Regions from separate parts of the Cellulosimicrobium sp. I38E genome, predicted to be linked through region 1. Evidence: predicted binding sites of a transcription regulator. Region 1 holds the regulator's gene; each other region holds the start of a gene.
What was found. Region 1 encodes LexA, which represses DNA repair genes until DNA is damaged. Its sites were predicted from a motif close to TCGAACANNTGTTCGA; they were not measured.
Positions count from the first base shown of each region.

Region 2: the regulator LexA is predicted to act here: its motif matches at 8,182-8,197, upstream of uvrA (excinuclease ABC subunit UvrA).
Region 3: the regulator LexA is predicted to act here: its motif matches at 6,612-6,627, upstream of A0J59_RS04505 (SAV_6107 family HEPN domain-containing protein).

Region 1 covers NZ_LUAZ01000021.1:8,684-18,715, reverse strand. The annotation lists gene A0J59_RS07605 (YbjN domain-containing protein) at 1-477, opposite strand, end outside; gene miaA (tRNA (adenosine(37)-N6)-dimethylallyltransferase MiaA) at 655-1,710, shown strand; gene dapF (diaminopimelate epimerase) at 1,707-2,735, shown strand; gene A0J59_RS07590 (class I SAM-dependent methyltransferase) at 2,788-3,477, opposite strand; gene hflX (GTPase HflX) at 3,636-5,195, shown strand; gene A0J59_RS07580 (ATP-dependent DNA helicase) at 5,404-7,443, shown strand; gene A0J59_RS07575 (L-lactate dehydrogenase) at 7,493-8,503, shown strand; gene lexA (transcriptional repressor LexA) at 8,600-9,334, opposite strand; gene A0J59_RS07565 (LysM peptidoglycan-binding domain-containing protein) at 9,667-10,032, shown strand, end outside.
Region 2 covers NZ_LUAZ01000014.1:6,435-16,466, forward strand. The annotation lists gene coaE (dephospho-CoA kinase) at 1-174, shown strand, start outside; gene A0J59_RS04090 (hypothetical protein) at 171-788, shown strand; gene A0J59_RS04095 (choice-of-anchor A family protein) at 855-2,219, opposite strand; gene uvrB (excinuclease ABC subunit UvrB) at 2,466-4,574, shown strand; gene A0J59_RS04105 (TerC family protein) at 4,856-5,860, shown strand; gene A0J59_RS04110 (TerC family protein) at 5,860-6,990, shown strand; gene A0J59_RS04115 (YciI family protein) at 6,999-7,298, opposite strand; gene A0J59_RS04120 (MBL fold metallo-hydrolase) at 7,390-8,097, opposite strand; gene uvrA (excinuclease ABC subunit UvrA) at 8,227-10,032, shown strand, end outside.
Region 3 covers NZ_LUAZ01000015.1:2,400-12,431, reverse strand. The annotation lists gene A0J59_RS04530 (AAA family ATPase) at 1-831, shown strand, start outside; gene A0J59_RS04525 (DUF58 domain-containing protein) at 833-2,173, shown strand; gene A0J59_RS04520 (DUF3488 and transglutaminase-like domain-containing protein) at 2,170-4,470, shown strand; gene A0J59_RS04515 (DUF3040 domain-containing protein) at 4,418-4,813, opposite strand; gene A0J59_RS04510 (DNA polymerase IV) at 4,851-6,107, opposite strand; gene A0J59_RS04505 (SAV_6107 family HEPN domain-containing protein) at 6,147-6,590, opposite strand; gene A0J59_RS04500 (spermidine synthase) at 6,787-7,629, shown strand; gene A0J59_RS04495 (cold-shock protein) at 7,715-7,918, opposite strand; gene A0J59_RS04490 (proteasome assembly chaperone family protein) at 8,238-9,164, opposite strand; gene A0J59_RS04485 (response regulator) at 9,313-9,753, opposite strand; gene A0J59_RS04480 (ATP-binding protein) at 9,805-10,032, opposite strand, start outside.

The DNA of each region.
Region 1 (10,032 bases):
GCCGTCGGGGACCACGCCCTGCGCCGCCGTGTCGGGGAAGCGCTCGTCGAGCGCGTCGAAGAACTGGAGGCCCGTGAAGAGGCCGCACTCGACGAGCTGGCCGAGCTGGTCGTCGGCCGCGCCGAACTCGAGGTCGGTCGCGACCTCGGTGTACACGGCGACCTGGTCGTCCTCGACCCGCGTGTAGACCTTGGGCCAGATCTTGTCGCGGTTGAACTCGTTGGCGACGAGCACGACCTGCGCCTCCGCCGCGGCGGGCAGCGTCCGGTTCCACCGGCCGCGGACCTGGAGGATCTCCTGCTTCTCGCCCATGAGGAAGAAGAAGAACACCTTGCCGTCCCAGTTGCCGCCGAGGTCTCCGTCGGAGTCGACGAAGTACTTCCAGTCGCGGCTCTTGAGGAACGCCTCGACCCGCTCGCGCGTCAGCGGCGCGTTCTGGCTCGTCGGGGCGGCGTCCGGCTTGGTGAAGAAACCCATGTCTCGAGTCCTTGTCGTCGGTGTCAGGGTCCGTGCACCGCCCGCGAGAGGGCAGGTCGGGGCACGCGACGGGGTTGGGTGGCGGGCCCGCGAGCAGGCGGACCGTCCACCGGACACACTACGCATCACCGCCCACACGACCCAGGTCCGGGCCACCCGGCCGGTACCGTTGCGCGGGTGAAAACCGAGCACGACCCGACCGGCGCGCGGGACGGGGGCGATCGGCGCGACCGCCGCGTCGTCGTCGCCGTCGTGGGCCCGACCGCCACCGGCAAGTCGGACCTCGCCCTCGACCTGGCCGAGCGGCTGTCCGTCCCCGGGGCTCCGGCGGAGATCGTCAACGCCGACGCCTACCAGCTCTACCGTGGCATGGACGTCGGCACCGCGAAGGTCCCCGTCGACGAGCGCCGCGGCGTGCGTCATCACCTGCTCGACGTGATCGACCCCGTCGAGGACGCGTCGGTCGCGCGCTACCAGGCCGAGGCCCGGCGCGTGCTCGACGAGATCGCCACGCGCGGGGCGCGCGCGGTCGTCGTCGGCGGGTCGGGCCTGTACGTGCGCGCGCTCCTCGACGACATGCGTTTCCCCGGGACCGACCCGGCCGTGCGCGCGGCGCTCGAGGCGCGCGCCGAGGCCGAGGGCACGCGCGCGCTGCACGACGAGCTGGCGCGGCGCGATCCCGCGGCCGCCGCGAGCATCGGCCCCGCCAACACGCGGCGGATCGTGCGCGCCCTGGAGGTCATGGAGCTCACGGGCGAGCCGTTCACGGCGAACCTCCCGCGGCAGGCCTACGTGCGCCCGACCGTCCAGGTCGGTCTCGACTGCGACCGCGAGGTCCTCGACGCGCGGGTGGCGGGACGGGTCGAGCGCATGTGGGCGCAGGGACTCGTCGACGAGGTGCGCCGCGTCGAGGCGCAGGGCATGGGCCGGACGGCGCGGCGCGCCGTCGGGTACGCCGAGGTCCTGGCCGCGCTCCACGGGGAGACGACCGAGGACGCGGCGCGCGAGGCGGTCACCGCCAACACGCGTCGCCTCGCGCGCAAGCAGATGGGCTGGTTCGGCCGCGACCCGCGCGTGCACTGGCTCGACGCGCAGTCCCCGACCCGCGTCGAGGACGCGCTGACCCTCGTGGCCCGGGCGGACGAGCACGCGGACGCCGTCGCGCGGGGCGACGTCCCCGAGCCGGACGAAGCGGACAGCGACGCCCCGGTGCGCCGTAGTCTGGGCTCATGACGCGCACCCGCTTCACCAAGGGCCACGGGACCCGCAACGACTTCGTGCTGCTCGCCGACACGAAGGGCGAGCTCGACCTCACGCCCGAGCTCGTGCGCGCGCTCGCCGACCGCCGCGGCGGGATCGGTGGCGACGGGGTCATCCGCCTCGTGCCGACCGCGCTCGTGCCCGAGTCGCGCGAGGTTCTCGCCGAGGACCCGCACGCCATCTGGTTCATGGACTACCGCAACGCCGACGGTTCGGTGGCCGAGATGTGCGGCAACGGCGTGCGCGTGTTCGCCGCGTTCGCCGAGCGGCTCGGGCTCGTGAGCTTCGCGGGCGGGACCGAGGTGCCCGTCGGGACGCGCGCGGGCGTCAAGCGCGTGCGCAAGGAGGCCGACGGCTGGTTCGCGGTCGACATGGGCCGCTGGTTCCTCCCGGGCGGTCGACCCGCGCTGCACGACGGCTACGACGCGACGGTCATCGTGCGCGGCTGGGAGGTCCCGCGGCCCGCGCTGAGCGTCGACCTCGGCAACCCCCACACCGTGCTCGCCGTCGCGCGCGAGGACCTGCTCGACCGCGCCGACCTCACGGAGGCGCCCGTCGTCGAGCCGCACCCGACGCACGGGACGAACGTCGAGCTCGTGGTGCCGCTCGGCGAGACGACGGCCGACGACGGCACGCTCGTCGGGCGCGTCCGCATGCGCGTGCACGAGCGCGGGGTCGGGGAGACGCCGTCGTGCGGGACCGGCGCGTGCGCCGCGGCGCTCGCGGTCCGCGTCTGGGGCGGTCCGGACGCGCCGGACACCTGGCTCGTCGACGTCCCGGGCGGGACCGTCCGCGTGAGGGCGCTCGAGGGGGACCGTGTCGAGCTCGCGGGGCCTGCCGAGCTCGTGTACGCGGGCGAGGTCGACCTCGCGTCGTTCCTGCCCGCCCCCGCGGCGGCGGGGCCCGAGGGGGACGACGGGTCGGAGGCCGCCCGACGCACCGACTCCGGTGAGGGCGCCCCTGACGGGACGCCGGACCCGGAGCGCACCGCGGTCTGACGGACTGCTGCGCCCTCGGTCCGGCGGACCGGTCGCGTCGCGTCGGTCCGGCTCAGCCCGGCGCCACGACCTCCAGGACCCGGAAGCCCTTCGCGCTCGCGGCGCGCTCGACGACCGCGCCCGGCAGAAGGGGCGGCAGCGCCTCGGCGAGCCAGCGCTGGAGCGAGTCGGACCCGAGGTTGCGCTGCACGACGAGGTGCGCGCTCGCGCCCGGCGCGAGGCGCGGGAGCCAGTGCAGCAGCATCGAGTGCAGGACGTCCTTGCCGACCCGGATCGGCGGGTTGGACCACAGGGCGGCGAGCGCGACGTCGTCGGGCACGTCGTCGGGGCCGACGGCGCGGACGTTCGGCAGGCCCAGCCGCTCCGCGTTGCGCCGCACGAGGTCGAGCGCTCGCTCGTTGACGTCGACGGCCCACACGGTCGCGTCCGGGGCCTCGAGCGCCATCGTCAGCGCGACGGGGCCCCAGCCGCAGCCGAGGTCGAGGACGTGGGCCGGGCCGGCGCCGGCCCGGGCCGCCACGACCTCGTCGAGCGGCGGGATGGTGCGGAGCAGGACCTGCGTGCCGAGGTCGAGGCGACCGGGGGAGAAGACGCCGGACGCGACCTCGACCTCCACGTCCCGGCCTGCCAGGCGCACCGAGATCGTGCGGCGCTCGGCGGCGGAGGCCGGCTTCGCGGTGAAGTAGTGGTCGTGCGAGCCGTCCTGCGCGGGGTCGGCGGCGGGGTCCTGGTCCTCGGTCACGTCGGCCGATCCTACGCGGGGGCGTCCCTCGACGACGCCGGCCCGGCCCCTCGGCACGGGCCTCACCCGCTTATCCGCTGGCCTCGGGACGATTTTCCGTGCCACGCTTGTTCTCCTACCACGGCGCACGAGCGCCGCTCCCTGACGAAAGGCGGCACATGAGCGCTACCCCGGCAAACACCCCAGCGACCCCCACCCCGGCTCAGGACGAGCCGACCGGCGCGACGCGGGACATCGCGAGCGACGTCGTGGCACGGGTTCTCGCTCGGGCCGGGACGGCGCGCGCCGAGGGCGGGACGGTCCACGCACAGCACGACGGCGAGCAGCTCGAGCTCGAGGAGCGCAGCGCGCTGCGCCGCGTGGTCGGTCTCTCGACCGAGCTCGAGGACGTCACCGAGGTCGAGTACCGGCAGCTGCGACTCGAGAAGGTCGTGCTCGTCGGGCTGTGGAGCCCCGGCTCCGACCCGCGCGAGGACGGCGCGCCGAGCTCCGCGGAGGAGGCCGAGATCTCGCTGCGCGAGCTCGCGGCCCTCGCCGAGACGGCGGGCTCCCAGGTGCTCGACGGCGTCATCCAGCGCCGCGCGAAGCCCGACCCGGGCACGTACCTCGGCTCCGGCAAGGCGGCGGAGCTCGCCGACGTCGTCGCCGCCAGCGGCGCGGACACCGTCGTGATCGACGGCGAGCTCGCGCCCTCCCAGCGTCGTGCGCTCGAGGACATCGTCAAGGTCAAGGTGATCGACCGGACCGCGCTGATCCTCGACATCTTCGCCCAGCACGCCAAGTCCCGGGAGGGCAAGGCCCAGGTCGAGCTCGCCCAGCTCGAGTACCTCCTCCCGCGCCTGCGCGGGTGGGGCGAGTCGATGTCTCGGCAGGCCGGCGGCCAGGTCGGCGGCGCCGGCGCGGGCATGGGGTCGCGCGGCCCCGGTGAGACGAAGATCGAGCTGGACCGCCGCCGCATCCGCAACCGCATGGCGAAGCTCCGCCGCGAGATCCAGGCGATGGCCCCGGGGCGCGAGACCAAGCGCGCCTCGCGCAAGCGGCACGCCGTGCCGTCCGTCGCGATCGCCGGCTACACGAACGCGGGCAAGTCGAGCCTGCTCAACGCGATCACGGGAGCGGGCGTGCTCGTCGAGAACGCGCTGTTCGCGACGCTCGACCCGACGGTGCGCCGCACGCGCACCGAGGACGGCCGCGTCTACACGCTCGCCGACACCGTGGGGTTCGTGCGCGCGCTGCCGCACCAGCTCGTCGAGGCGTTCCGCTCGACGCTCGAGGAGGTCGGCGACGCCGACCTGCTGCTCCACGTGGTGGACGCGTCGCACCCCGACCCGGAGGGTCAGATCGCGGCGGTCCGGCACGTCCTGGCCGACATCCCGGGCGTGGAGGACGTGCCCGAGGTGATCGTCCTGAACAAGGCGGACCTCGCGGACCCGGAGACCATCGCGCGCATCCGCCTGCGCGAGCGGCGCACGGTCGTCGTGTCGGCGCACACGGGCGAGGGGATCGAGCACCTGCGCGAGCTCATCGCGCACGAGCTCCCGCGCCCGGACGTGGAGATCGACGTCGTCGTGCCCTACCACCGTGGTGACCTCGTGCACCGCGTGCACACCGAGGGCGAGATCGACCACGAGGAGCACACGCCCGAGGGCACGCTCCTGCGGGGTCGTGTCGCCCAGGCGCTCGCGACCGAGCTCGTCGGGGTCTCGACGCAGGGCTGAGCACGTCGCCCCGGGAGGCCGGCCCGACGTCCTCCGCGACCCCGTACGGCATGCGTCGTGCGGGGTCGTGCCGCGCCCGCGCCGTCGTCCACAGGGCGGCCGGCCCGTGGGCGCCCGACCGTAGACTCGGCGGGTGCCCCCCTCCACACGACCCGCCCCCGACCGCGTCGACGCCGAGGGGTCGGGCACGACGGCCGGCACCCCGGGTATGGGCGACGTGCCCGAGGTGGACGCGCTCCTCGACGTCGCCGTCACGCGCCTGGGCGGTGCGCGGCGCGACGGCCAGCACGCGATGGCGCGCGCGGTCACCGAGGCGATCGAGGGGTCGGAGCACCTCGTCGTCCAGGCGGGCACGGGCACGGGCAAGTCGCTCGGGTACCTCGTGCCGGCCGTGCGGCACGCCGTCGCGACGGACGAGCGGGTGATCGTCTCGACGGCGACCCTCGCGCTCCAGCGTCAGGTCATCACGCGCGACCTGCCGCTCGTCGCCGACGCCGTGGCGGACCGTCTCCCGCGGCCCGCCACGATCGCGCTGCTCAAGGGGTGGCACAACTACCTGTGCGTCCACAAGGTCGCGGGCGGGTACCCCGCCGACGAGCCGACGCTGTTCGACCTGCCGGGCGAGTCCGCGGGAGCCGCCGACCACCCCGCCGCGCGCGGCGGGACCAGCGCGGCCGCGCTCGGAGAGCAGGTCGTGCGGCTGCGGGAGTGGGCCGACGAGACGTCGACCGGCGACCGGGACGACCTGGTGCCCGGCGTGAGCGACAAGGCGTGGCGTCAGGTCTCGGTCACCGCCCTCGAGTGCCTCGGCCAGCGGTGCCCGATGCTCGCCGAGTGCTTCCCCGAGAAGGCGCGCGCGACGGCCCGCGAGGCCGACGTGGTCGTGACCAACCACGCGATGCTCGGCATCGCCGCGATGGGTTCGCCCGGCGTGCTGCCCGAGCACGACGTGCTCGTCGTCGACGAGGCGCACGAGCTCGCGGACCGGGTGACGGCGGCCGCGACGGTCGACCTGTCGGTCCCGGCGATCGAGAGCGCGGCACGGCTCGCGCGCCGGCACGGCGGCGTCACGACGGACGCGCTCGACGCGGCGTCGGCGGCGTTCGGGACGGTCGTCGGCGCTCTGCCCGCCGAGCGGTTCCCGGACGGGCTGCCCGACGCCGCGCGCTCGGCCGTCGCCGCGGTGCGCGACGCGGCGCGCGAGGTCCTCTCGACGCTCAAGCCCGAGACCGGGGTCACCAAGCCCGCCCAGCCGGACTCCGGGCTGAAGATGGCCCAGTCGACCATGCTCCAGCTCTTCGAGGTCGCCGAGCGCATGGCCGCCGACCCGACCGGGCACGACGTGCTCTGGTGCTCCCGCCCCGGCGAGGGCGGCTGGTCGGCCGACCGGTTCGGCGAGGGCGCCAGCCGCCTGCACGCCGCCCCGCTCGGCGTCGCCGGTCTCATCCGCACCCACCTGCTCGCCGAGCGGACCGGGGTGTTCACGTCCGCGACGCTCGCACTCGGCGGGAGCTTCGACGCCGTCGCGCGCACCTTCGGCCTCGGGAACGGCGGCGAGGGCGGCGACGCCGACGCGCCGCGGTGGCGCGGGCTCGACGTCGGGAGCCCGTTCGACTACGCGCGGCAGGGCATCCTCTACGTCGCCAAGCGCCTGCCCACTCCGGGCCGCGAGGCGTCGACGGAGCACCAGCTCGACGAGATCGCGGCCCTCGTCGAGGCTGCGGGCGGGCGCACGCTCGGCCTGTTCTCGTCGCGCCGCGCCGCGGTCGCCGCGGCGGAGGCGATGCGCGAGCGGCTCGACGTGCCGGTCCTGTGCCAGGGCGACGACCAGCTCCCGACGCTCGTGCGCGAGTTCGCCGCCGACCCGGCGACGTGCCTGTTCGGCACGCTGTCGCTGTGGCAGGGCGTCGACGTGCCGGGCCCGTCGTGCCAGCTCGTGCTCATCGACCGCATCCCGTTCCCGCGCCCGGACGACCCGGTGAAGTCGGCCCGGGCCCGTGCGGTCGAGGCCGCGGGCGGCAACGGGTTCATGCAGGTCTCCGCGACGCACGCCGCGCTCCTGCTGGCGCAGGGCGCCGGCCGGCTCGTGCGGTCCACGGCGGACCGGGGCGTGGTCGCGGTCCTCGACCCGCGTCTCGTGACCGCGCGCTACGGCACGTTCCTCACGCGGTCCATGCCGGGGTTCTGGCAGACGACCGACCGCGACGTCGCTACCGCTGCGCTCCGGCGCCTCGCCGCCCTAGGCTGAGTCCTTCCCGCGAGCATCAGGGAATCCAGCGAACTTTCACGGAGGCGAGATGACGACGAGCACGTCCCCGCAGGGCACCGGCGACGCGACCACGGGCGGTCCGGGAGGGGGAGCGCGGACCACGAAGCTCGCGATCGTCGGGGCCGGCGCGGTCGGGTCGACGCTCGCGTACGCGGCCCTCATGCGCGGCGCCGCGCGCACGGTGGCGCTCCTGGACGTCAACAGGGCGAAGGTCGAGGCGGAGGTGCTCGACCTCCAGCACGGCATCCAGTTCATGCCGATGGCTCGGGTCGAGGGCTCGGACGACGTCGCGGTGTGCGCGGGGGCGGACGTGGTCGTCGTGACGGCGGGGGCGAAGCAGAAGCCCGGCCAGACGCGGCTCGACCTCGCCGAGGGCACGATCGGCCTCATGCGCACGATCCTGCCCGGGCTGGTGGAGGTCGCCCCGGACGCGGTCTACGTCATGGTGACCAACCCCGTCGACATCGTCACGTACGCGGCGCTCAAGTTCTCCGGGCTGCCGCCGACGCAGCTCTTCGGCAGCGGGACGGTGCTCGACTCGTCGCGCCTGCGCTTCCTCGTGGCCCAGCACTGCGGCGTCGCGGTGCAGAACGTCCACGCGTACATCGCGGGCGAGCACGGCGACAGCGAGATCCCCCTGTGGAGCTCCGCGACCATCGGCGGCGTGCCGCTGCTCGAGTGGCCCGGCCTCGGCGGGCGGGGGCCCCTCACGGGGGAGGTCCGTGACGACATCGCGCGCGAGGTCGTGCAGTCGGCCTACCGGATCATCGAGGGCAAGGGCGCGACGAACTACGCCGTCGGGCTCGCGGGCACGCGCATCATCGAGGCCGTGCTCGACGACGAGCACCGCATCCTGCCGGTCTCGACGCTCCTGGACGGCGCGTACGGGCTCGACGACGTGTGCCTCTCGCTGCCGACGCTCGTCGACCGCCGGGGCGCCGCCGAGCGGGTCGAGGTCCCGCTGGCCGACGAGGAGCTCGCCGGCCTGCGCTCGTCCGCCGAGTCGCTGCGCGCCGTCGCCCGCCGCTTCGGTCTCTGACCGGCCGGGCCCGGCGGCCGGGCCAGAGCACCGCGAGAGCCGGGTGGTCGACGACCACCCGGCTCTCGGCGTGCTGCGGGGTGGGACCCCGGTCGCTCAGAGGCTGCGCAGGACGGAGACGACGCGCCCGAGGACCTGGGCGTCGTCGCCCGGGATCGGGTCGTACGCGGCGTTGTGCGGCATGAGCCACACGTGGCCGTCCGCGCGACGCAGAGACTTCACCGTGGCCTCGCCGTCGATCATCGCCGCGACGATCTCGCCGTTCTCCGCGACCGGCTGGCGGCGCACGACGACCCAGTCCCCGTCGCAGATCGCGGCGTCGATCATCGAGTCGCCCTGGACCCGCAGGAGGAAGAGCTCGCCCTCGCCGACGAGCTGGCGGGGCAGCGGGAAGACGTCCTCGACGACCTGCTCCGCGAGGATCGGCCCGCCGGCGGCGATGCGACCGACGACCGGGACGTACGACGGCGCGGGGTGCGCCTCGTCGTACGCGGGCTGGGGCGCGGCGCCCGCCGTCCCGAGCGGGGTCGCGCGGCGCGCGTCGTCCGGCTGGACGACCTCGATCGCGCGGGGGCGGTTCGGGTCGCGCCGCAGGAAGCCCTTGCGCTCGAGCGTCGTGAGCTGGTGCTTCACGGACGACGGGCTCGTCAGGCCGACGGCCTCGCCGATCTCCCGCATGCTCGGCGGGTAGCCACGCTGCTCGACGCAGGCGCGGATGGTCTCGAGCACGAGGCGCTGCCGCGGCGTGAGCCCGTCACCCCCCGCCGACCCGTCCGGGAGCTCGCGCACCTCGGCGAGCCCCCGTGCCCTGTCCGTGCCTCGTGCCGCCATGGTCGCTCCGCCTTCGTCCGTCGCGGCCGCCGACGCCTCCCGGCCTGCGGCCTCCCCTCCCCGGGGCGTGCGCCTCGGGACCTCGGTCGTTCCTCCAGGTCCGAGCGGACATGTCCGGCGAACCGACCTGACACCAGGCTAGGGGAGGTTGCGACACGAATCAAACACCTGTTCGAGCATGTCTCGACTCTGTCGGTCGTTCGTGATAGACCTTCGTACAGGTGTTCTACGTACACGTGTTCGACCGACCCGGTCGGCACGGAGGCAAGAGGCTCGCGGCGTCCGATCGACCGGGGAAGGCGATCGGGCCCGCGGGCCGGGACGGAGCAGGCATGGATGCGATGGCGATCTCTGCGGTCGGGCCGCTCGGCCGCGCTGGCGGGGCTGCGGCGCCGGAGCGCGCGGGCGAGCGGCCGCTGCGGCTCACGCGGCGGGGCCGCGTGGTCCTCGTGCTCCTTGCGGCCGTGCTGCTGCTGCTCGCCGCGCGCGTGGGCGTCGCCGTCGCGGGCGCGCCGGGCGAGCCCGTGGAGGTCCGGGTCCACGTCGTCACCGCAGGGGAGACGCTGTGGGAGCTCGCGCAGGGCGTGGCGGCTCCGGGCGAGGACCTGCGGGACGTCGTGAACGGGCTCGCCGAGCTCAACGGGCTCTCGTCGTCGGGCCTCCAGGCCGGGCAGAAGATCCTCCTCCCGGCGTCCGCC
Region 2 (10,032 bases), on a different contig from region 1:
GCGCGCCTCGCGGCCCAGGCGGACGACGCGGCGCGGCTCGCCGCGGCGGACGTGACCCTCGACGGCTCCGGCTCGCCGGAGGCGCTGCGCGAGCAGGTCGACGAGCTCTGGGTGCGGGTCCGCGCCGAGGTCGACGCCGAGGTCCAGGCCGAGATCGAGGAGCACGAGGCGTGACCGTCGTCGTCAGCGGGTTCGAGCCGTTCGACGGCGCCCTCGCGAACCCGTCGTGGGAGACGGCCGCGCGACTCGCCGAGCGCGGGGAGGAGCTCGTGGGCGACCGGGTGGTCGCCGTCCGGCTCCCCGTGACCTTCGCCGGGGCGTGGCCGATGCTCGACGCGGCGATCCGTGAGCACGACCCCGACGTCGTCGTGGCGCTCGGCCTGGCGGGCGGTGCGCCGGGCGTGCGCCTCGAACGGGTCGCGGTGAACGTGCGCGACGCGCGCATCCCCGACAACGCCGGCGACCGTCCGGTGGACGTCCCCGTCGCGGAGGGAGGTCCGGTCGGGTACTGGTCGACGCTCCCGCTCAAGGCGTCGCTCGCGGAGATCCGCGCGGCGGGTGTGCCGGTGGCGGTGTCGAGCACCGCGGGAACCTACGTGTGCAACGACGTCTTCTACGCCCTCATGCACCACTGGGGTCTCGGGCCGGGGCGGCGTGCCGGGTTCGTCCACGTCCCCGGGTCCGACGTCGTCCCGATCGACGATCAGGTCTCCGCCGTGGCCGCCGTCGTGCGGCACGCGCTCCTCGGTACCCCCGAGCCGGTCCTCGCGGGCGGCACGGAGAGCTGAGCGCGGCGCAGGGACGCCGAGGGCCCGGCAGGCGTCCTGCCGGGCCCTCGGTGCGCGCTGGGAGCGTCAGCTCGTCGCGCGCCGACGTGCGACGACGAGGATCGTCGCGCCCCCGGCGAGCAGCAGCGCGGCCACCACGGCCAGCACGACGACCGAGGCGCCCGTCGTCGCGAGGCCGCTCTCCGGCGTGTCGTCGCCCGGCTCGGCGGACGTGGAGGGCGCCTCAGGGCTCGGCGTCGCCGAGTTCTCGGCGGCCGGTGTCGACTCCGGCGAGGGCTCTCCCGGCTCCTCGGTGACCGGGGTCTCCTCGGACGTCGGCGGCGTGGTCACGCCCTCGCCCGGGTTGGGGCCCTCCGGCGACGGCTCCGGCTTGGGCTCCTCGACCAGCGGCGTCGTCTCGCACGGGCCGGCGAACGGGTAGTTGTGGTGCTCGATCCCGGCGCCGCCGGTGTAGGAGACGGCGCCGTTCGCCAGGATGCGCCCGTTGGTCGAGGTCGCGACGGTGAGGGTCGCGTCCGTGCGGGGGACGACGATCGTCCCGGGGAACTGGTCGTTCGTGCCGAGCGTCACCTGCGTCGCGTCCGGGAAGCTCCACAGGAAGTGCGCCGACAGGTGCTGGGCGGCCTGGTAGACGCGCACGCCCCCGTACTCGACGTGCTGGAGCCGCGGCACGTCGACGGTGGTGCCGGTGACGGTGAGGAGCACCGGACCGATCCCGGTGACGTACAGCGTCGTCAGGGTGGAGGCCTGGGCGGCCGTGAGCGTGTACCGCGCGCCCGCCTCGAGCGTCAGGATCCCGTCGCGGGGCGTGGCGGCGACGGCACCGTCGGCGGCGTCGGCCGCCATGCCCGTGACGAGCCCGGGGAGCGCGGTGTAGGGGCGCAGCGCGGCGTCGCGGCCGACGCCCTGCGTGACGATGCCTGGGCGGCCCGGGGCGTTGCGGCTCTCGGTGCTCGGGGTCGCGCCGGTGATCTCGCCGCCGACGACGACGTTGCCGCCGCTCGACGCGTGGAAGCCCACCTGGGTGTTCGTCGCGGTCGCGAGGTCGCCGCCGACGACGAGCATGTCGGTCCCGCCGGCCGGGGTGATGGCCGAGCCGCCGCCCCCCGCGGTCCCGACGTTGAGGCTCCCGGCCCCGGAGAGGTCGGCGTCCCCGCCCACGACGACACGGCCCTCGAGCTCGGTCGCCGTCGTGACGGTGAGCCCGCCCCCCGCCCAGATGCCGACTCCCGCGTCCTCCACGGCAGTGAGCTCGTACACGCCGACCGGTCGCGTGGACGGGTCCGCGGTGCAGACGTCGTCGGCGGTGAGCGTCGGCGCGGCAGCCAGCGGGGCGGCGGTCGCGGGCGCGGCGAGGCCGACGGTCGTCAGGGCGAGCGCGGTGAGCGCGAGCAGGGGGATTCCGCGGGGGCGCGCGGGGTGAAGGCGCATGGTGTCGGCTCCAGGTCGAGGGTTCGCTAGCGGCGCTGACTTACTGCGGGCGGACTCCGTCGCCCGTGGTCCGTGCTGTCAGGCTGCTCCACGGGCGTCGGGGAGCGCGGCAGGGTCGAGGCGACCCTAGGGGTTCCGAATGACACCTTCCAAATCACGTCCGGGTGATTTCCGGGGGCGGCTTCGTGGTGGTGCGTCGACCGCGCGGGGAGGGTCCGTGTGGGTGGCTCGACGTACCGTGGAGTCATGCGTCCTGTGACCGATCTCCAGCGTGCGACCGCCCCGTTCGAGGTCATCTCCGAGTACCAGCCGTCCGGCGACCAGCCGACGGCGATCGCGGACCTCTCGCAGCGCATCCGCGCGGGGGAGAAGGACGTCGTGCTCCTCGGCGCGACCGGGACGGGCAAGTCGGCCACGACGGCATGGCTCATCGAGGAGCTCCAGCGCCCGACGCTGGTCATGGCGCCCAACAAGACCCTCGCCGCGCAGCTCGCGACGGAGTTCCGGGAGCTGCTGCCCAACAACGCGGTCGAGTACTTCGTCTCCTACTACGACTACTACCAGCCCGAGGCGTACATCGCGCAGACGGACACCTACATCGAGAAGGACTCGTCGATCAACGACGAGGTCGAGCGGCTGCGGCACTCCGCGACCAGCTCGCTGCTCACCCGGCGCGACGTCGTCGTGGTCGCGTCCGTGTCGTGCATCTACGGCCTCGGCACGCCCCAGGAGTACGTCGACCGCATGGTCCGGCTCGACGTCGGCATGCAGGTCGAGCGCGACGACCTGCTGCGGCAGTTCGTGACCATGCAGTACACGCGCAACGACATGGCGTTCACGCGCGGCACGTTCCGCGTGCGCGGGGACACGGTCGAGATCATCCCGGTGTACGAGGAGCTCGCGGTCCGCATCGAGTTCTTCGGCGACGAGATCGAGAGCATCCAGACCCTGCACCCGCTCACGGGTGACGTGATCCGGTCCGAGCCGAGCATCCACGTGTTCCCCGCGACGCACTACGTCGCGGGGCCTGAGCGCATGGAGCGCGCGATCTCCTCGATCGAGGCCGAGCTCGCCGAGCGGCTGGACGAGCTCGAGCGGCAGAACAAGCTCCTCGAGGCCCAGCGGCTGCGCATGCGCACCACGTACGACATCGAGATGATGCGCCAGATCGGCACCGCGTCCGGGATCGAGAACTACTCGCGGCACATCGACGGCCGCGAGGCGGGATCGGCGCCGAACACGCTGCTCGACTACTTCCCGGAGGACTTCCTCCTCGTCATCGACGAGTCGCACGTGACCGTGCCGCAGATCGGCGCGATGTTCGAGGGCGACATGTCGCGCAAGCGCAGCCTCGTCGACCACGGGTTCCGCCTGCCGAGCGCGATGGACAACCGGCCCCTGCGCTGGGAGGAGTTCGTCGAGCGGATCGGCCAGACCGTGTACCTGTCGGCGACCCCCGGCGACTACGAGCTCTCGATGGCGGACGGCGTCGTCGAGCAGATCATCCGCCCGACCGGCCTCGTCGACCCGGAGGTGCTCGTCAAGCCCACCACGGGGCAGATCGACGACCTGCTGCACGAGATCCGCGAGCGCGTCGAGCGGAACGAGCGCGTGCTCGTCACGACGCTCACCAAGAAGATGGCGGAGGACCTCACCGACTACCTGCTCGAGAAGGACGTGCGGGTCCGGTACCTGCACTCGGAGGTCGACACGCTGCGGCGCGTCGAGCTGCTGCGCGAGCTCCGCCTCGGCGAGTACGACGTCCTCGTCGGGATCAACCTCCTGCGCGAGGGTCTCGACCTGCCCGAGGTGTCGCTCGTCGCGATCCTCGACGCGGACAAGGAGGGCTTCCTGCGGTCGCCCAAGTCGCTCATCCAGACGATCGGTCGTGCGGCCCGCAACGTCTCGGGCCAGGTGCACATGTACGCGGACAAGATCACGCCGGCGATGGCCGCGGCGATCGAGGAGACCGAGCGCCGTCGCGAGCGGCAGATCGCGTACAACACGGAGCACGGGGTCGACCCGACCCCGCTGCGCAAGCGCATCTCCGACGTGACGGACATGCTCGCGCGCGAGGACGTCGACACGGCCGAGCTCCTCGCGGGCGGGTACCGGCAGCCGGGCAAGGGCGCGAAGGGCAAGGCGCCCGTGCCGGGCGGACCCAAGGAGGGCGCGTCGTCGGGCAACCGGCTCGCGGGCGCCGCGGCGAGCGACCTGGCCCAGCTCATCCAGGAGCTCAGCGACCAGATGCACGCGGCCGCGGGCGAGCTCCAGTTCGAGCTCGCCGCTCGGCTGCGCGACGAGATCTCGGGACTCAAGAAGGAGCTGCGGCAGATGCAGGCCGCGACCGCCTGAGCGGTGCCGGCCGCGCTCCGGACGGGTGGCCCACGAGCGCCCGAGGAACAGTCCACGGTGGCGTGGTGTTGTCACGTCCGGAGGAGCGATGGCCTATGCTGGCTCCTCGTTGAAGGGGAGTATTCCTCCGCGGTGATGTCGTCATCACGGCCGGCGCAGTCGTCGGCCCGGTGTCACCGGTCCCGCAGCCACCAGCCCGCGTCCCGTGCGGGTGCGCGTGGCGGCGCGTGGCGGAAGAGACCTTCGGTACACAGTGCTCCCCACGTACCGGAGGAATCTTCATGGATGTGCCTGTCTGGGCCTGGCTCGTCACCATCGGCGTGATCCTCGCGATGCTTGCCGTCGACTACGTCGGGCACGTGCGCACGCCGCACGCCCCGAGCCTGCGCGAGGCCACCTGGTGGTCCGCCGGCTACGTCGCCGTCGCGGTCGCCTTCGGCGGGATCGTCTGGGCCGTCTGGGGCTCGACGTACGGCGGCGAGTACTTCGCCGGCTACATCACCGAGAAGAGCCTGTCGGTCGACAACCTCTTCGTCTTCGTCCTCATCATGACGAGCTTCCGCGTCCCGCGGCTCTACCAGCAGAAGGTGCTGCTCATCGGCATCACGATCGCGCTGGTCCTGCGGACGATCTTCATCTTCCTCGGCGCGGCCCTCATCGAGAACTTCAGCTGGATCTTCTACGTCTTCGGCGCGTTCCTGCTCTACACCGCGTGGACGCAGGTGAAGGCCGGCTCGGGCCACGACGAGGAGTTCCACGAGAACGGCGCGCTGAAGCTGACCCGCCGCCTGTTCCCGACGACGGAGACGTACGTCGAGGACAAGATGACGGCGAAGATCGACGGCAAGCGCTACATCACGCCGATGCTCATCGTGATGATCGCGATCGGCAGCGCGGACCTGCTCTTCGCGGTCGACTCGATCCCGGCGATCTTCGGGCTCACGCAGGAGACCTACCTCGTGTTCGCCGCCAACGCGTTCTCGCTGCTCGGCCTGCGCCAGCTCTACTTCCTCATCGACGGCCTCCTCGACCGCCTCGTGTACCTCGCGTACGGCCTCGCGGCGATCCTCGGCTTCATCGGCGTCAAGCTGCTCATCCACGCGCTGCACAAGAACGAGGTGCCGTTCATCAACGGCGGTGAGCACATCACCGTCATCCCGGAGATCCCGACCGCGCTGTCCCTCGGGTTCATCGTCGTCGTGCTCACGATCACCACGGTCGCGAGCCTCGCCAAGGACCGCGCCGACCGTCGGCGTTCCGTCGAGAGCTCGGAGGGCTCACGCTGATGGTTCACGAGCTCCCCGTCTGGTTCGAGTGGGCGTCGCTGTCGGCGCTCGCAGTGCTGCTTCTCGTCGACCTGTTCGTCGTAGGGCGCCGCCCGCACGTCCCCTCGATGCGCGAGAGCGCGCTGTGGGTCGGCTTCTACGTCGCGCTCGCCCTCGTCTTCGGGGCGATCGTGGGCGCGGTGGGCGGGGCGGCACCGGCCGGGGAGTTCTACGCGGGGTGGCTCACGGAGTACAGCCTCTCCGTGGACAACCTCTTCGTGTTCGTCATCATCATGGCGAGGTTCGCGGTCCCGCGGGACCAGCAGCAGCGCGTGCTGATGGTCGGCATCATCGTCGCGCTCGTCCTGCGCGGGGCGTTCATCCTCGCGGGCGCCGCGATCATCGCGCAGTTCGTGTGGGTGTTCTACCTGTTCGGCGCGTTCCTCATCTACACGGCGATCAAGCTCGTCGCCGGCGGGGACGAGCCCGAGGAGTACCACGAGAACCGCGCCGTGCGGGCGCTGCGGAAGGTGCTGCCGCTGGGCACGCGGTACGACGGCGGCCGGCTGCGCACGGTCGAGGACGGCAAGCGGGTCTTCACCCCGCTCGTCATCGTGTTCCTCGCGATCGGCAGCACCGACCTGCTCTTCGCGTTCGACTCGATCCCGGCGATCTTCGGGCTCACCCAGGACCCGTTCATCGTCTTCACGACGAACGTCTTCGCGCTCATGGGCCTGCGCCAGCTCTACTTCCTCCTGGGCGGCCTGCTCGAGCGGCTGGTCTACCTGCCGATCGGTCTCGCGGTGATCCTCGGGTTCATCGGCGTGAAGCTCATCCTCGAGGCGCTGCACGAGAACACGCTGCCGTTCATCAACAGCGGCGAGCACCTCGACGCCGTCCCGACGGTCCCGATCTGGCTGTCGCTCGTCGTGATCATCGGTGCGCTCGTGGTCACCACCGTCGCGAGCCTGCTGCGGACGCGGGCGCTGCACGCCCAGGACGACGCCGCTGCCGCTCCCGCGGGCGGCGGCCCCGGGCCCGTGGAGGATGCGGTCGAGACGCCGGCCGACGAGCCGGTGGGCGAGGTCGCGCCGGCGGCCGGCGAGGCACCGCCGTGGGGGACGGGCCCGCAGGACGGCGCCGCGCGCTAGCGTGCTGGTCAGGCGCGGTCCGCCCAGTCGCCGATGACCGGCGCCCAGGGGCGGACGGTGCGCTCGGCGACGAGGCCCGCCCGCCCGAACGGGTCCTCGTCGAGGACTGCGGCGACGGCGTCGGGCGTCTCCGCGTCGAGGACGAGCAGCGCCCCGGCGGGTGCGCCCTCGTACGGAGGCAGGGGACCGGACGCCAGGAGCGTGCCCCGGGCGTACAGGTCGCCCAGGAACGCGCGGTGCTCCGGACGCAGCGCGTCGAGCTCGGCGGCGCGGTCGGCGTAGACGTAGGTGACGGCGTGGATCGGCATGCCGTCAGTGAACCAGGACCCGCGACGGCGCGCGGTCGGGTCCGCGCCTCGGTCGTCACCGCGGCGGCGTCCCGGGCTGGTCCGTCCTCCGCTACCAGCCGCGCTCCCGCCACTCGTCGAGGTGCGGGCGCTCGGCGCCGAGGGTCGTGTCCGCGCCGTGGCCGGGGTAGACCCAGGTCGCGTCGTCGAACCGGTCGAAGACGCGCTCCGTGACGTCCGTGAGCAACCGCTCGAAGCGGGCCGGGTCGCGCTGGGTGTTCCCGACGCCGCCCGGGAACAGCGAGTCGCCCGTGAACAGGTGCACCCGGCCCGCCACCGCCTCCGGCTCGTGCACCTCGGCGGGCTCGCGGTAGGCCAGCGCGACGGATCCCGGCGTGTGCCCGCGCAGCGCCACGACCTCGAGCGCGATGTCCCCGGCGCGGACGACGTCGCCATGACGGAGACGGCGGGTGACGTGCACGTCCGCGGCGGTCGCGGCCGCGTCGGCATCGAGGTCCCCGACGGCCGTCGTCGCGCCGGTGACCGCGACGATCGAGGCGAGCGCGCGCAGGTGGTCCGTGTGGCGGTGCGTCGTGACGACGACGTCGAGGCGCGCGGCCGGCGACCCGTCGCGGACGAGCGCGAGGACGTCGTCGGGCGCGTCCGCGGCGTCGATCAGGACCTGGGCACCCGTCCGCCGGCACGTGAGCAGGTAGACGTCGTTCGCGAGCGGTCCGACGGCGAGCTTGCGGATCTCGACCTCGTCGAGGCGGCGCCGGTCGCTCGGCCCGCCCACGACGACCTGTCCCGTGTACACCATGCCGTCAGTCTGCCGCGGCGGGGACCGTGTCGGGGACGGGTGCGCCCGCGGTGAGCGTTCGTCGGAGGAGGCGCGAAGGTGACGTCGAACACCTGTGCGAATGTGGGTGGTCGGTCGTACGATGCTGCGGTGAGCAATCGCCTCGTCATCTCCGGTGCCCGCGAGCACAACCTCCGCAACGTCGACCTCGACCTCCCGCGGGACAAGCTCATCGTCTTCACGGGCCTCTCCGGCTCGGGCAAGTCGTCGCTCGCGTTCGACACCATCTTCGCGGAGGGGCAGCGCCGCTACGTCGAGTCGCTTTCCGCGTACGCGCGCCAGTTCCTCGGGCAGATGGACAAGCCCGACGTCGACTTCATCGAGGGCCTGTCGCCCGCGGTGTCGATCGACCAGAAGTCCACGAACCGCAACCCGCGCTCGACCGTCGGCACCATCACCGAGGTCTACGACTACCTGCGCCTGCTCTTCTCGCGCGCCGGCACGCAGCACTGCCCCGTCTGCGGCGAGCGCGTGACCGCGCAGACACCGCAGCAGATCGTCGACCGGCTCCTCGAGCTTCCGGAGGGCACGCGGTACCAGGTGCTCGCGCCGGTGGTCCGCGGGCGCAAGGGCGAGTACTCCGAGCTCTTCAAGGAGCTCCAGACCAAGGGTTTCGCGCGCGCCCGCGTCGACGGCGAGGTGCGCACGCTCACCGACGTCCCCGCTCTGGAGAAGAAGCTCAAGCACGACATCGAGGTCGTCGTCGACCGCCTCGTGGCGCGCGAGGGCGTGCAGCGCCGGCTCACCGACTCGGTCGAGACCGCGCTCGGCCTCGCGGGCGGTCTCGTCGTCATCGAGCTCGTCGACGCCGACGCCGACGACCCGGCGCGCGAGCGCCGCTTCTCGGAGAAGCGGGCGTGCCCCAACGACCACGAGCTCGCGCTCGACGAGATCGAGCCGCGCACGTTCTCCTTCAACGCGCCCTACGGCGCGTGCCCCGAGTGCACGGGCATCGGCTTCCGCCTCGAGGTCGACCCCGACCTCGTGGTGCCGGACGTCGAGAAGTCGCTGGGCGAGGGCGCGGTCGCGCCGTGGGCGCAGATCTCCTCGGAGTACTTCGAGCGGGTCCTCACGGCGCTCGCGGACGACCTCGGGTTCTCCATGGACACGCCGTGGCGGGCGCTGCCCGAGCGCGCGAAGAAGGCCGTGCTGCACGGGCAGAACCACCAGGTGCACGTGCGGTACAAGAACCGCTGGGGCCGCGAGCGGCAGTACTCGACCGGGTTCGAGGGCGTCATCACGTTCCTCGAGCGCCGGCACACCGAGACCGAGTCGGACTGGTCGAAGGAGAAGTACGAGGCCTTCATGCGCGAGGTCCCGTGCCCCGTGTGCCAGGGTGCTCGTCTCAAGCCCGAGGTCCTCGCGGTCAAGGTGGGCGGCAAGTCCATCTGGGACGTGTGCCGTCTCCCGCTGCGCGAGGCCGCGGCGTTCCTCGGGGCGCTCGAGCTCGGCGCGCGCGAGCGCGCGATCGCGACGGAGGTGCTCAAGGAGATCGACGCGCGGCTCGGCTTCCTGCTCGACGTCGGCCTCGACTACCTCTCGCTCGAGCGCCCCGCCGCGACGCTGTCCGGCGGCGAGGCGCAGCGCATCCGCCTCGCGACACAGATCGGCTCGGGCCTCGTGGGCGTCCTCTACGTCCTCGACGAGCCGAGCATCGGCCTGCACCAGCGCGACAACCGCCGCCTCATCGAGACGCTCACGCGCCTGCGCGACCTCGGGAACACGCTCATCGTCGTCGAGCACGACGAGGACACCATCCGCACCGCGGACTGGGTGGTCGACATCGGCCCGGGCGCGGGCGAGCACGGCGGTCGCGTCGTGCACTCCGGCGACTACGCGGGCCTGCTCGAGGCGCCGGAGTCCGTCACGGGCGCGTACCTCTCGGGCCGTCGCAGC
Region 3 (10,032 bases), on a different contig from region 1:
GACGTCCCCGGCGTCGGCAAGACGACGCTCGCCAAGGCGCTGGCTCGCACGATCGACTGCAAGGTCGGCCGCATCCAGTTCACGCCGGACCTCCTGCCGAGCGACCTCACCGGCGTCAACATCTACCGTGCCGCGAACCACGAGTTCGAGTTCCGCCCGGGCCCGGTCTTCTCGAACATCGTGATCGGCGACGAGATCAACCGCGCCTCCCCCAAGACGCAGTCGGCGCTCCTCGAGTGCATGGAGGAGGGGCAGACCACGGTCGACGGGACGACCCACCCGCTGCCGAGCCCCTTCCTCGTCGTCGCGACGCAGAACCCCGTCGAGATGGAGGGCACCTATCCCTTGCCGGAGGCGCAGCGCGACCGTTTCATGGCGCGACTGACGGTCGGCTACCCGGACGTCGACGCCGAGCTCCGGATGCTCGACCGGCAGGAGTCGGACAACCCGTTGGCCCACCTCCGCCCCGTGACCACCGGCGCGGCCGTCCTGCGGTTCGCCGAGGTGGCGCGCGCCGTCTACGCGTCGACCGCCGTCAAGAGGTACGTGCTCGCCCTCGTCACCGCGACGCGCGAGCACCCCGGCCTGCGGCTCGGGGCGTCGCCCCGGACGACGCTCCAGCTCCTGCGCGCGGCGAAGTCCCTCGCGGCCATGGCCGGCCGCGACCACGTGCTCCCCGACGACGTGCAGTACCTCGCCGTCCCCGTGCTCGCGCACCGGCTCGTCATCACGACCGAGGCCCGGCTCGCGGGCCAGGACGCCGAGGCCGTCGTCGCGTCGATCGTGGCGCAGACGCCGATCCCCGCCCTGGACGCGACCGAGCGACGCTGACGTGCGCGCCCCGTCGTTCCTCGCGCGGCTCCGCGGCAGGGGCAGGAGCCTCGCCAGCGCGCGCCTGACCCGGCGCGGCACCGTGGTGCTCGCCGCCGGCGCCGCGCTCGCCGTCCTCGGTGTCACGCTCGGGCTGCCGGACCTCGTCGGGCTCGGCGTCGCCGGGGCGCTCGCCGTCGGCGCCGCCTGGTGCTGGATGGCCGTCCGCCGGATCGACCGTGGCCGTGGCGCCCTGCACGTGACGCGCCGCGTCCAGCCGAACCCCGCCGTGCGCGGGCAGTTCACGACGGCGCGCCTCACGGTCGCGGCCGCGCGGGCCACGTCGTCCACGGCCACGACGCTCGCCCGCCTCCGGATCAGCGAGCAGGCGGCGCACGAGCTGTGCGACCAGGGCTCCTTGCGGGCACAGGTCGCGACGGTGGGCGACCACATCGCGGTCCGCTACCGCCTGCGCCCGCTCCGCCGCGGCCGGTGGCCGCTCGGACCGCTCCTCACGACGCGGGTCGATCTCTTCGGCCTGGTCAGCGCGACCCAGGAGCTCGGCGACCCGACCGCCGTCGCGGTGTGGCCGCGCACGGTCGAGCTGCCCGTTCGCGGGTCGCGGGCGTTCGGCGAGCACGAGCGCTCCGCGTCGGGTGCTCGGCTCGCGTCGAGCGACGACTCGGTGCTGCGCGACTACGTCGCCGGCGACGACCCGCGGCGCGTGCACTGGGCCAGCGCGGCCCGGCACGGCCAGCTCATGGTCCGCGCGGACGAGAGCGCGGGCCTGCCGCCCGTCAGCGTCCTCCTGGACCGCGGGCTCCTGCCCCACCCGGAGCTCGCCGCGTCGAGCCCCCGCGCCCTCGAGGACGGCGAGTGGGCGGTCGAGTGCGCGGCGTCGATCGGCGTGTCCCTCCTCCAGGCCGGCCACCCCGTCCGGCTCGTCCCGACGTCGCTCGCACCGGTCGTGTCGGGCACGGGCTTCCGCGTCAACCGCTCGGGCGAGGGGCCGGCCGACCTCCTGGACGCCACCGTCGACCTCCACGGGCACCATGTGGTCGCGGACGCCGACCGCTCCGTCGTCGCGACCTCCGAGGCGCTGCGGCGGGACCGGCGCCCGGGCGAGATCACCGTCGCGGTGCTCGGCCCGCTCGGCTCCGTCGCCCGGCACACGGTCGCGGCCATGGCCGGGGACGGCCTGCACCGCGCGCTCGTGGTGAGCGCACGGCCCTGGGCGCCCGAGCACGCCGACGCGCTCGAGACCGTGGCCGCCCTGCGGTCCACCGGGTGGCACGCAGCGCTCGTCGACCCGTCGGCGTCCTTGGAGCACGCCTGGACCCTGCTCGTGGAGGGCTCGCGATGACCACGTCCCGACCGGACACCACCGCCCCCGTGGGCCTCCGCGTGCTCGCGACGAGCGCGCTCGTCGCCGTCGCCGTCGTCGCGTCGACGTACGCGCTCGGCAGCGTCATCGGTCCGGGCGGCTGGACCGGCACCGCCGTACGGACCATCGTGGTCCTCGCCCTCGTGACCGGCGTCTCGCGCTACGCCCTCGAGCGGGGCCACGCGGCACGGGGCGACGTCCTCGCCCCTCCGGCCGCGCTGCTTCCCTCGCTCGCCGGTCTCGTCGTCGGCCTCTGGGCCCTGCTCGGGCTCTACGGGGGCCCGACCGACCGCTTCTCCCTCCTCATCGGCCTCTCCAACGTCGACCGGGTCCTGTCCCGGCTCTCCACCGCGCGGGACCTCACGCTCGCGGAGGTCGCCCCGATCGACCCGAGCCTGCCGATCGCGCTCATGGCGGTCGGGGGCGCGGTCGTGGTCTTCCTCGTCGCCGACCTCATGGCCGGCGGGCTCCGCCTGAGCGCCGGGGTCGCGCTGCCTCTCCTCGCCCTGTGGATCCCGGGACTCGTCATCATGGGCGAGATCCCTCCCCTGGCGTTCGTCGTGACCGTGGCCGCGCTCGTCCTGCTCCTCGCGGTCGACAACCCGCACCGCACCGTGCGACGCGGCGCGTCCGCGCGCCGCGCGGACGGCCGTGCGGCCGGCGGCCTGCGGGCCGTCGGCGCCCTCGTCGTGGCGGTCGCCGTCGCGGTCGTCGCCCTGGGTCTCGGTTCGGCGAGCGCCTCGCTCCCCGAGGTCGCGTCCGCGTCGTGGTCGCGCCTCTTCTCCTCGACCGGGCAGACGGTGCGGCTCTCCGACGACCTCGACATGCGTCGCGACCTCGCGGAGCGCTCGGGTGAGGTCGTGCTGCGCTACCGGACCGACGCGGACGAGGTCGGCCCGCTCCGGGTGTTCACCCTCACGGGTTTCGACGGCACCAACTGGCGGCGCGGCGCGGACCGCGACGGCACCCCGATCGAGGCGGCCGACCAGATGCTGTGGCCCACCGACCCGGCCGGCGTCGAGGAGCCCACGTCCGTACGCGTCACGCTCGAGTCGCTGCGGGACACCAGGCTCCCCGTCCCGACCGAGCCCCGCACCGTGGACATCGACGGCGACTGGTCGTACGACGACGTCCGCGACGAGGTGCTCGGGGACCAGCCCACCGGCGCCGGAACCGCGTACGAGCTCGCGGTCTTCTCCCGGCCGCTCGACGCGGCGTCGCTGCGCGGGGCGACGGGCGCGGACCCGGACGACCCCAACTACCTCGACGTGCCCGCGACCGAGCACGAGCAGGACATCCGCGACCTGGCCGCCGCCGTGGTCGACGGGGCGCCGACGCGCTACGACCAGGCGCTCGCCCTGCAGACCTACTTCCGCGACGTGTCGCAGTTCACCTACTCGACCGAGGTACCGCCGGGCGACTCCGGCGACGCGGTCTGGGACTTCCTGCAGGACCGCACGGGGTACTGCGTCCAGTTCGCGACCTCGATGACGATGATGGCACGGACCCTCGGCATCCCCGCACGTCTCGGCGTCGGGTTCCTGCCGGGCGAACGCGTCGACGACTCGAGCTTCCAGGTCACCGGTCGCGACTCCCACGCCTGGCCGGAGCTCTGGTTCCCGGGGCAGGGCTGGGTGCGGTTCGAGCCGACCCCGGCCCAGCAGACGGGCCCGACCCCGCGGTGGGCGACGCCCGTGGCCGTGACGCCGGGAGGGCCGGGAGACCCGGGCAACGTGCCGACACCGGGCGCGACGACCGCGGCTCCCTCCGCGCCCGCGAGCCCCGTGCCCACCGCGCCCGGCACGGGCGGGCCGACCGGCGGCGCTCAGGACGACGGCGCACCCTGGCTGCTCGTCGTGGGCGTCGCGCTCCTTGTCGCGATCGCCGTCGGCGGGGCGCTGTGGCTCGCGCTCCGTCGCCGGTCCGAGACGCAGAGCCTGCGGGACGCCGAGGACGCATGGGCGGAGCTCACCGACCGGCTGGGGGCGCTCGACGTCCGGTGGCCGACGTCGACCACGCCCCGGCGCGTTCCCGCGGCGGTCGTCGCAGCGCTGCAGGCCCGTCGCGGGCAGCACGCGCGGGACGAGGACGTCGCCGAAGCGGTCTCCGGGCTGGCGTCGGCCCTCGAGGCCGAGCGTTACGCCCCGGAGCCGCGGACGGTCGCCCGTCCCGACCGGCTCCAGGAACTCGTCGACTCGGCGGTCGAGGCTGTCGAGGAGTCGCTCAGCGACCGTCCTGCTCGCGCCGACGGTCCCAGCGCTCTTCCAGTCGGCTGAGGAAGGGCTTGCGGGCCGCCTTGCTCGGCGCGGCCGGGCGGACGGTGCCGTCCGCCTCGACGGTCCCCACCGGTCCCTTGCGCGACGAGCGCGGAGACTGGAAGACCAGGACGACGCCCCCGAACATGAGGACGAAGCCGATCACCCCGAGCCAGGTCTGCGACAGCGCAGCACCCAGCACGAGGAGGAGGAGGCCGCCGACGACGCCGACTCCGGCCAGGACATAGCGCAGCGCCGAACGTCGTCGTGGCGCCTGGAGCGTGTTCGCCAACCGCGGGTCGTCCGAGGTGAGCGCGCGCTCCATCTGCTCCAAGACCCGCTGCTCGTACTCAGACAGAGGCATGAGCACCCCGTTTCTCCACGGTGGTCGTGTGTCACCCTCAGGATAGATCGACATCCGCGGGGGTGGTAGTCGAGCGGGCCCTCGCGGGCCCCATGGCGATGGATCTCACCCCGAAGCGCCCTCGGACCGCGTCGACGGCCTCCTCCACCCGTCGCCGGGCGGCGTTCGTCTCCTCGACGGCTTCCTCGAGCGTGGGCTGCACGACCGCGTCCGCACGGGGTTCGAGGCCCTCCGCGCGGACTCCCACGAGCCGGACGGCGAGGCCCCGCAGGTCGACGCTCGCGACGAGCTCGCGCGCCACGAGGTAGATCTCGCGCGCGACGTCCGTCGGGGCGCCGAGGGTCCGCGCGCGGGTCACGGTGCGGAAGTCGCTGGTCCGGACCTTCACGCTCACGGTGCGCGCGACGAGACCCTGGTGGCGCAGCCGGCCGGCGCACCGGTCCGCGAGCTCCAGCACGCGCGCCTGGACCGCCGCGAGGTCGCGCAGGTCGTGCGCGAACGTCGTCTCGGCACCGATGCTCCGCTCCGACCGCTCCGGCTCGACCGGCCGGGGGTCGCGCCCCCACGCGAGGTCGTGCAGGTGCGCTCCCGCGACCTTGCCGACCGCCGCCTGGAGCGACGCGACGTCCGTGTCGGCGAGCTCGGCGACCGTGCGGATGCCCCACTGTGCGAGCGCGCTCTCGGTTCGCTCCCCCACGCCCCACAGCGCACCGACGGGCAGCGTCCGCAGGAACGGGACGGTGGCGGCCGCCGGCACGAGGAGCACGCCGTCGGGCTTGGCGTGCGTCGAGGCCAGCTTGGCGACGAACTTGTTCGTCGCGATCCCGACCGAGCAGGTGATGCCGTGCTCGGCTCGCACGCGACGCCGGAGCTCCGCCGCGATCCGCGTCGGAGGCCCGAGGCGCCGCCGCGCCCCGCTCACGTCGAGGAAGGCCTCGTCGACGCTCACCTGCTCCACGAGCGCGGTGATCTCGCCGATGACCGCCATGACCGCGCGGGAGACCTCGTAGTAGCGCGTGTGGTCCGGCGGGACGACGATCGCCTGCGGGCACAGCCGGCGCGCAGTCACCATGGGCATCGCCGAGTGGACGCCGAACGCCCGCGCCTCGTAGGTCGCCGCGAGGACGACGCCTCGTTCCGCGCCACCGACGACGACCGGTCGCCCCACGAGCTGAGGACGCCGGGCGAGCTCGACGGACGCGAAGAACGCGTCCATGTCGACGTGGAGGATGGAGCACCCCTCCTCGTCGTCGCCCCAGTCTCTGCGGACGAGCGCGCGCGGCCCGCGGCTCATCGCCGCCTCACCGGGCGCTCGACGCAGGCCGCGCCTGGGTCACGACGCCACCGTCCGCAGACCGGGCAGCCGGACGAACCCGGCGTCCGGGTCGACGAGCATCGCGACCTCGTCACGGAAGTCCTCGGCGCACGCCATGAGCTCGTCGGCCCGGCGCGGGTCCACGGCGTCGAACCGACCCGCGTCGACGGCGGCGCGCACGCGCGCCCCGCTCGCGAAGTAGCCGGACCACGCGGCGAGCGACGGCTCGGCGTCCGCGAGCTGGTCCCACACCGAGCGGGCCCGCCCGCGACGCACCGGTCGGGCGCGCAGCGCGACGACCGCCGCTGCGGCGCGCAGAGCGCCAAGATGGGCGTGCACGAACCGCTCGCCCGCGTCCTGCGCGAGCGCCGCCGCGACGAGCTCCACGTCCGCGCGGTCCAGCAGCCGACGGACCTCGGCGGGGACGGCGACCGCCCCCCTCGCGCCTGCTTCGTTCGACATCGCGCACCTCCTCCTCCACTATCGAACACCTGTTCGATCCTGTCAACGCCGGGCGGCGTCCAGCCCGTACGGTGAGCACATGGCTCGCCGCACCTCCCGACGCTCCTCAGGGTCCTCCGCGCCACCCACACCGTCCCGGCGGCGGGGCAGCGGGGGCCGCGGCGGAACCGCGAGGCCGGAGCTCCCGGCCGGGCCCGTGCCGACGTCGACGGGCACCGCGCACGTCGAGCGCGACCCGGACGTCCCGTCGGCCGTCACGCTCTTCGTCAACGGCGTCCCGAGCTCGTACCTCGACCTCGACGACCCCGGGATGCTCGCGTTCGAGTACATGCAGCACATGGCGGCCGTCATGGACGAGCTCGGCGCGGCCCCCCTGCGCGCGCTGCACCTCGGCGCGGCGGGGTGCAGCCTGCCCCGCTGGGTCGAGCACACCAGGCCGGGGTCGACCCAGCTCGGGGTCGACCTCGACGCCCGCCTGCTCGAGCTGGTGCGCACATGGTTCGACCTGCCGCGGGCACCGCGCCTCCGGCTGCGTCCCGACGACGCGCGGCACGCGGTGGCGAGCCTGCCCGACGCCTCGTACGACGTCGTCGTGCGCGACGTGTTCGACGGCGACCGCACGCCCGACCACCTCGCGACCCTCGGCATGGCGGTCGAGGTGCACCGCGTCCTGCGCCCGGGCGGCGTCTACCTCGTCAACTGCGCCGACCGTCCGCCGCTCACGACGGCGCGCCGCGAGGCCGCGACCCTCGCCGCCGCGTTCGGGGAGACGTCCGCAGCGGAGGGCCGGGTCGCGGCGATCGCGGAGCCCGCGCAGCTCAAGGGCCGGCGCTACGGCAACGTCGTGCTGGCCGCGGTCCGCGCCGGGTCAGGTGCGCCGAGCCTGTCGAGCACGACGCTGGCGCGCGCCGTCCGCTCGCTCGCCGTCCCGGCGCGCGTCGTCACGGGCGACGAGCTCAGCGCGTTCGTGGGCACCGCGCCGGTGCTCGACGACCCCGAGGGGGCGCCGACCGGCGGCACCGTGGCGGACAGGTCGTGAGACGCGACAGGAGCCGCGCCCGAGGGGGCGCGGCTCCTGTACTGCTGCGACGACCGGGTGGCCCGGCCGCCAGACGTCGGGGACGTCAGAGCGGACGAACCTTCTCCGCCTGCGGGCCCTTCGGCCCCTGGGTGATCTCGAACTCGACCCGCTGCGCCTCGTCGAGCGTGCGGTACCCGTTCGACTCGATCGCCGAGTAGTGCACGAAGACGTCGGCACCGCCGCCGTCCTGCGCGATGAAGCCGTAGCCCTTCTCGGCGTTGAACCACTTCACAGAACCCTGCGCCATGCTCTTCCTCTGACCTTCTGTCCATCCGGGGACATCAGCGAGCGGACCCTTCGTCCACCCCCGTGCGCCGCAATGCCATGTCCCACGTCCTTCGCCGGCGCCCCGGCCGTGTGCGGCCGGCAGGCCCGACGCCGGACCACCCCGCCGGGCGGACCCACGTACCGGCCCTGCACCGGGTCGTGCGCAAGTACGTCACTGCAACGGGTGACAGTGTGGCACGGACCACGTCTGGTCCGCCATGGAACTCGCCACCTCTCGTGATGATTTTTCGGCACATTCCACCCCGGTCCGGAACCGGGGCGAACCGGGTCGACGCGGCTCAGTCGCCCGACTGCTGCGCGAGGAAGCGCTCGAACTCGGCGCCGAGCTCGTCGGCCGTCGGGATCGGCGCGGACTCCGCGAGCAGGCTCGTGCGCCCGACGGAGCGCGCGAACGCGTCGTACTGCTCCTCGAGGGCGCGGACCACCGCGGCGACCTCCTCGGAGTCGCGCACCTGCCGCTCGACCTCGGTCTTCGCGTCCTGCACCGCCTCCGCGAGCCCGCTCGTCGCGAGGTCCAGACCGGTGACGCGCTGCACGTGCTCGAGCGCGACCACGGCCGCCGGTGGGTACGACGACTGCGCCAGGTAGTGCGGTACGTGCACGGTGACGCCGAGCGCGTCGTGCTCCGCCCGGCCGAGCCGCAGCTCCAGCAGGGCCGCCAGGCTGGCCGGGACCTTCACCGTGCCGAACCACGACGTGTGCTCCCCCAGCAGCTCCGGCCGCGTCGCGTGGGCGGTGACCGACAGGGGCCGCGTGTGCGGGATCCCCATCGGGATGCCGTGGAAGCCGACCGTGAGCGACACGCCGAGGCGCTCGACGACGTCGCGCACCGCGGCGACCACGCGCTCCCACTGCACGTCCGGCTCGGCGCCGTGCAGCAGCAGGAACCCCGTCCCCTCGGCGTCGCGCACGTGGTCGATCACCAGGTGCGGCTCGTCGTAGTCGGACCAGCGGTCCGTGCTGAAGGTCATCGTGGCGCGCTTGGAGCGGTAGTCGAGGAGCTGGTCGACGTCGAACGTCACCACACGGGTGACCTCGCCGATCCCCAGCAGGTGGTCGACCGCGACCTCGCCCGCGCTGCCCGCGTCGACGAACCCCGCGACGGCGTGCAGCAGCACGGGCCCCGCGCCCGGCTCGGGCGGCGTGGGCCACAGGCCTGCCACGGCCTGCTCGTCGAGCTCGTAGATCCCGCGAGGGTCCAGCATGCATCCTCCTCGTGACGTCCTTCGTCCGTGCGCTGCCGACGGCGCGCGACGGGCCTGACGAGGACAACACGGCTCGTCCCGCGGTTCTTCCCGACCCGGCCAGACCCGCTCGGGTACCCGGCGGGTCCCCGGAGCGGCACGCGCCGGCTCAGCGACCGGGCAGCCGCACCACGGAGACGAAGAAGTCGTCGATCTGGCGCACCACGTCGATGAAGCGGTCGAAGTCGACCGGCTTGGTGACGTACGCGTTGGCGTGCAGCGAGTAGCTCCGCACGACGTCCTCCTCGGCCTCCGACGTCGTCAGCACGACGACCGGGATCTTGCGCAGCGCCTCGTCCGCCTTGAGCTCGGCGAGGACCTCGCGCCCGTCCATGCGCGGCAGGTTGAGGTCGAGCAGGATCAGGTCCGGCGTCGGAGCGCCCTCGTGCTCGCCCTCCTTGCGCAGGAACTGCAGCGCGCTCACACCGTCGGAGACGACCGAGAGGCGGTTGGTGACCTTGTGGTCCTCGAACGCCTCGCGCGTCATGAGCACGTCGCCGGGGTCGTCCTCCACCAGGAGGACGTCGATCGGCTTGCTGCCGTGGCTCATGCGGGGCTCTCCTCGTCGTCGTGGCGTGCGCGGGCAGGGATCACTCGGGGATCACTGCTCCGCGCCGTCGTGGTCGGAGCGAGCGTAGCCGACCTGCGCGTGCACGTACGCGTGGGCGAGCGTGAAGCGGATCGTCGTCCCGCCGTCGCGCGGCTCGATCCAGATCCGACCGCCGTGGTACTCGACGATGCGCTTGCACAGCGCGAGGCCGATGCCGGTGCCCTCGTACACGTCCTTGGCGTGCAGCCGCTGGAAGATGACGAACACGCGCTCGGCGTA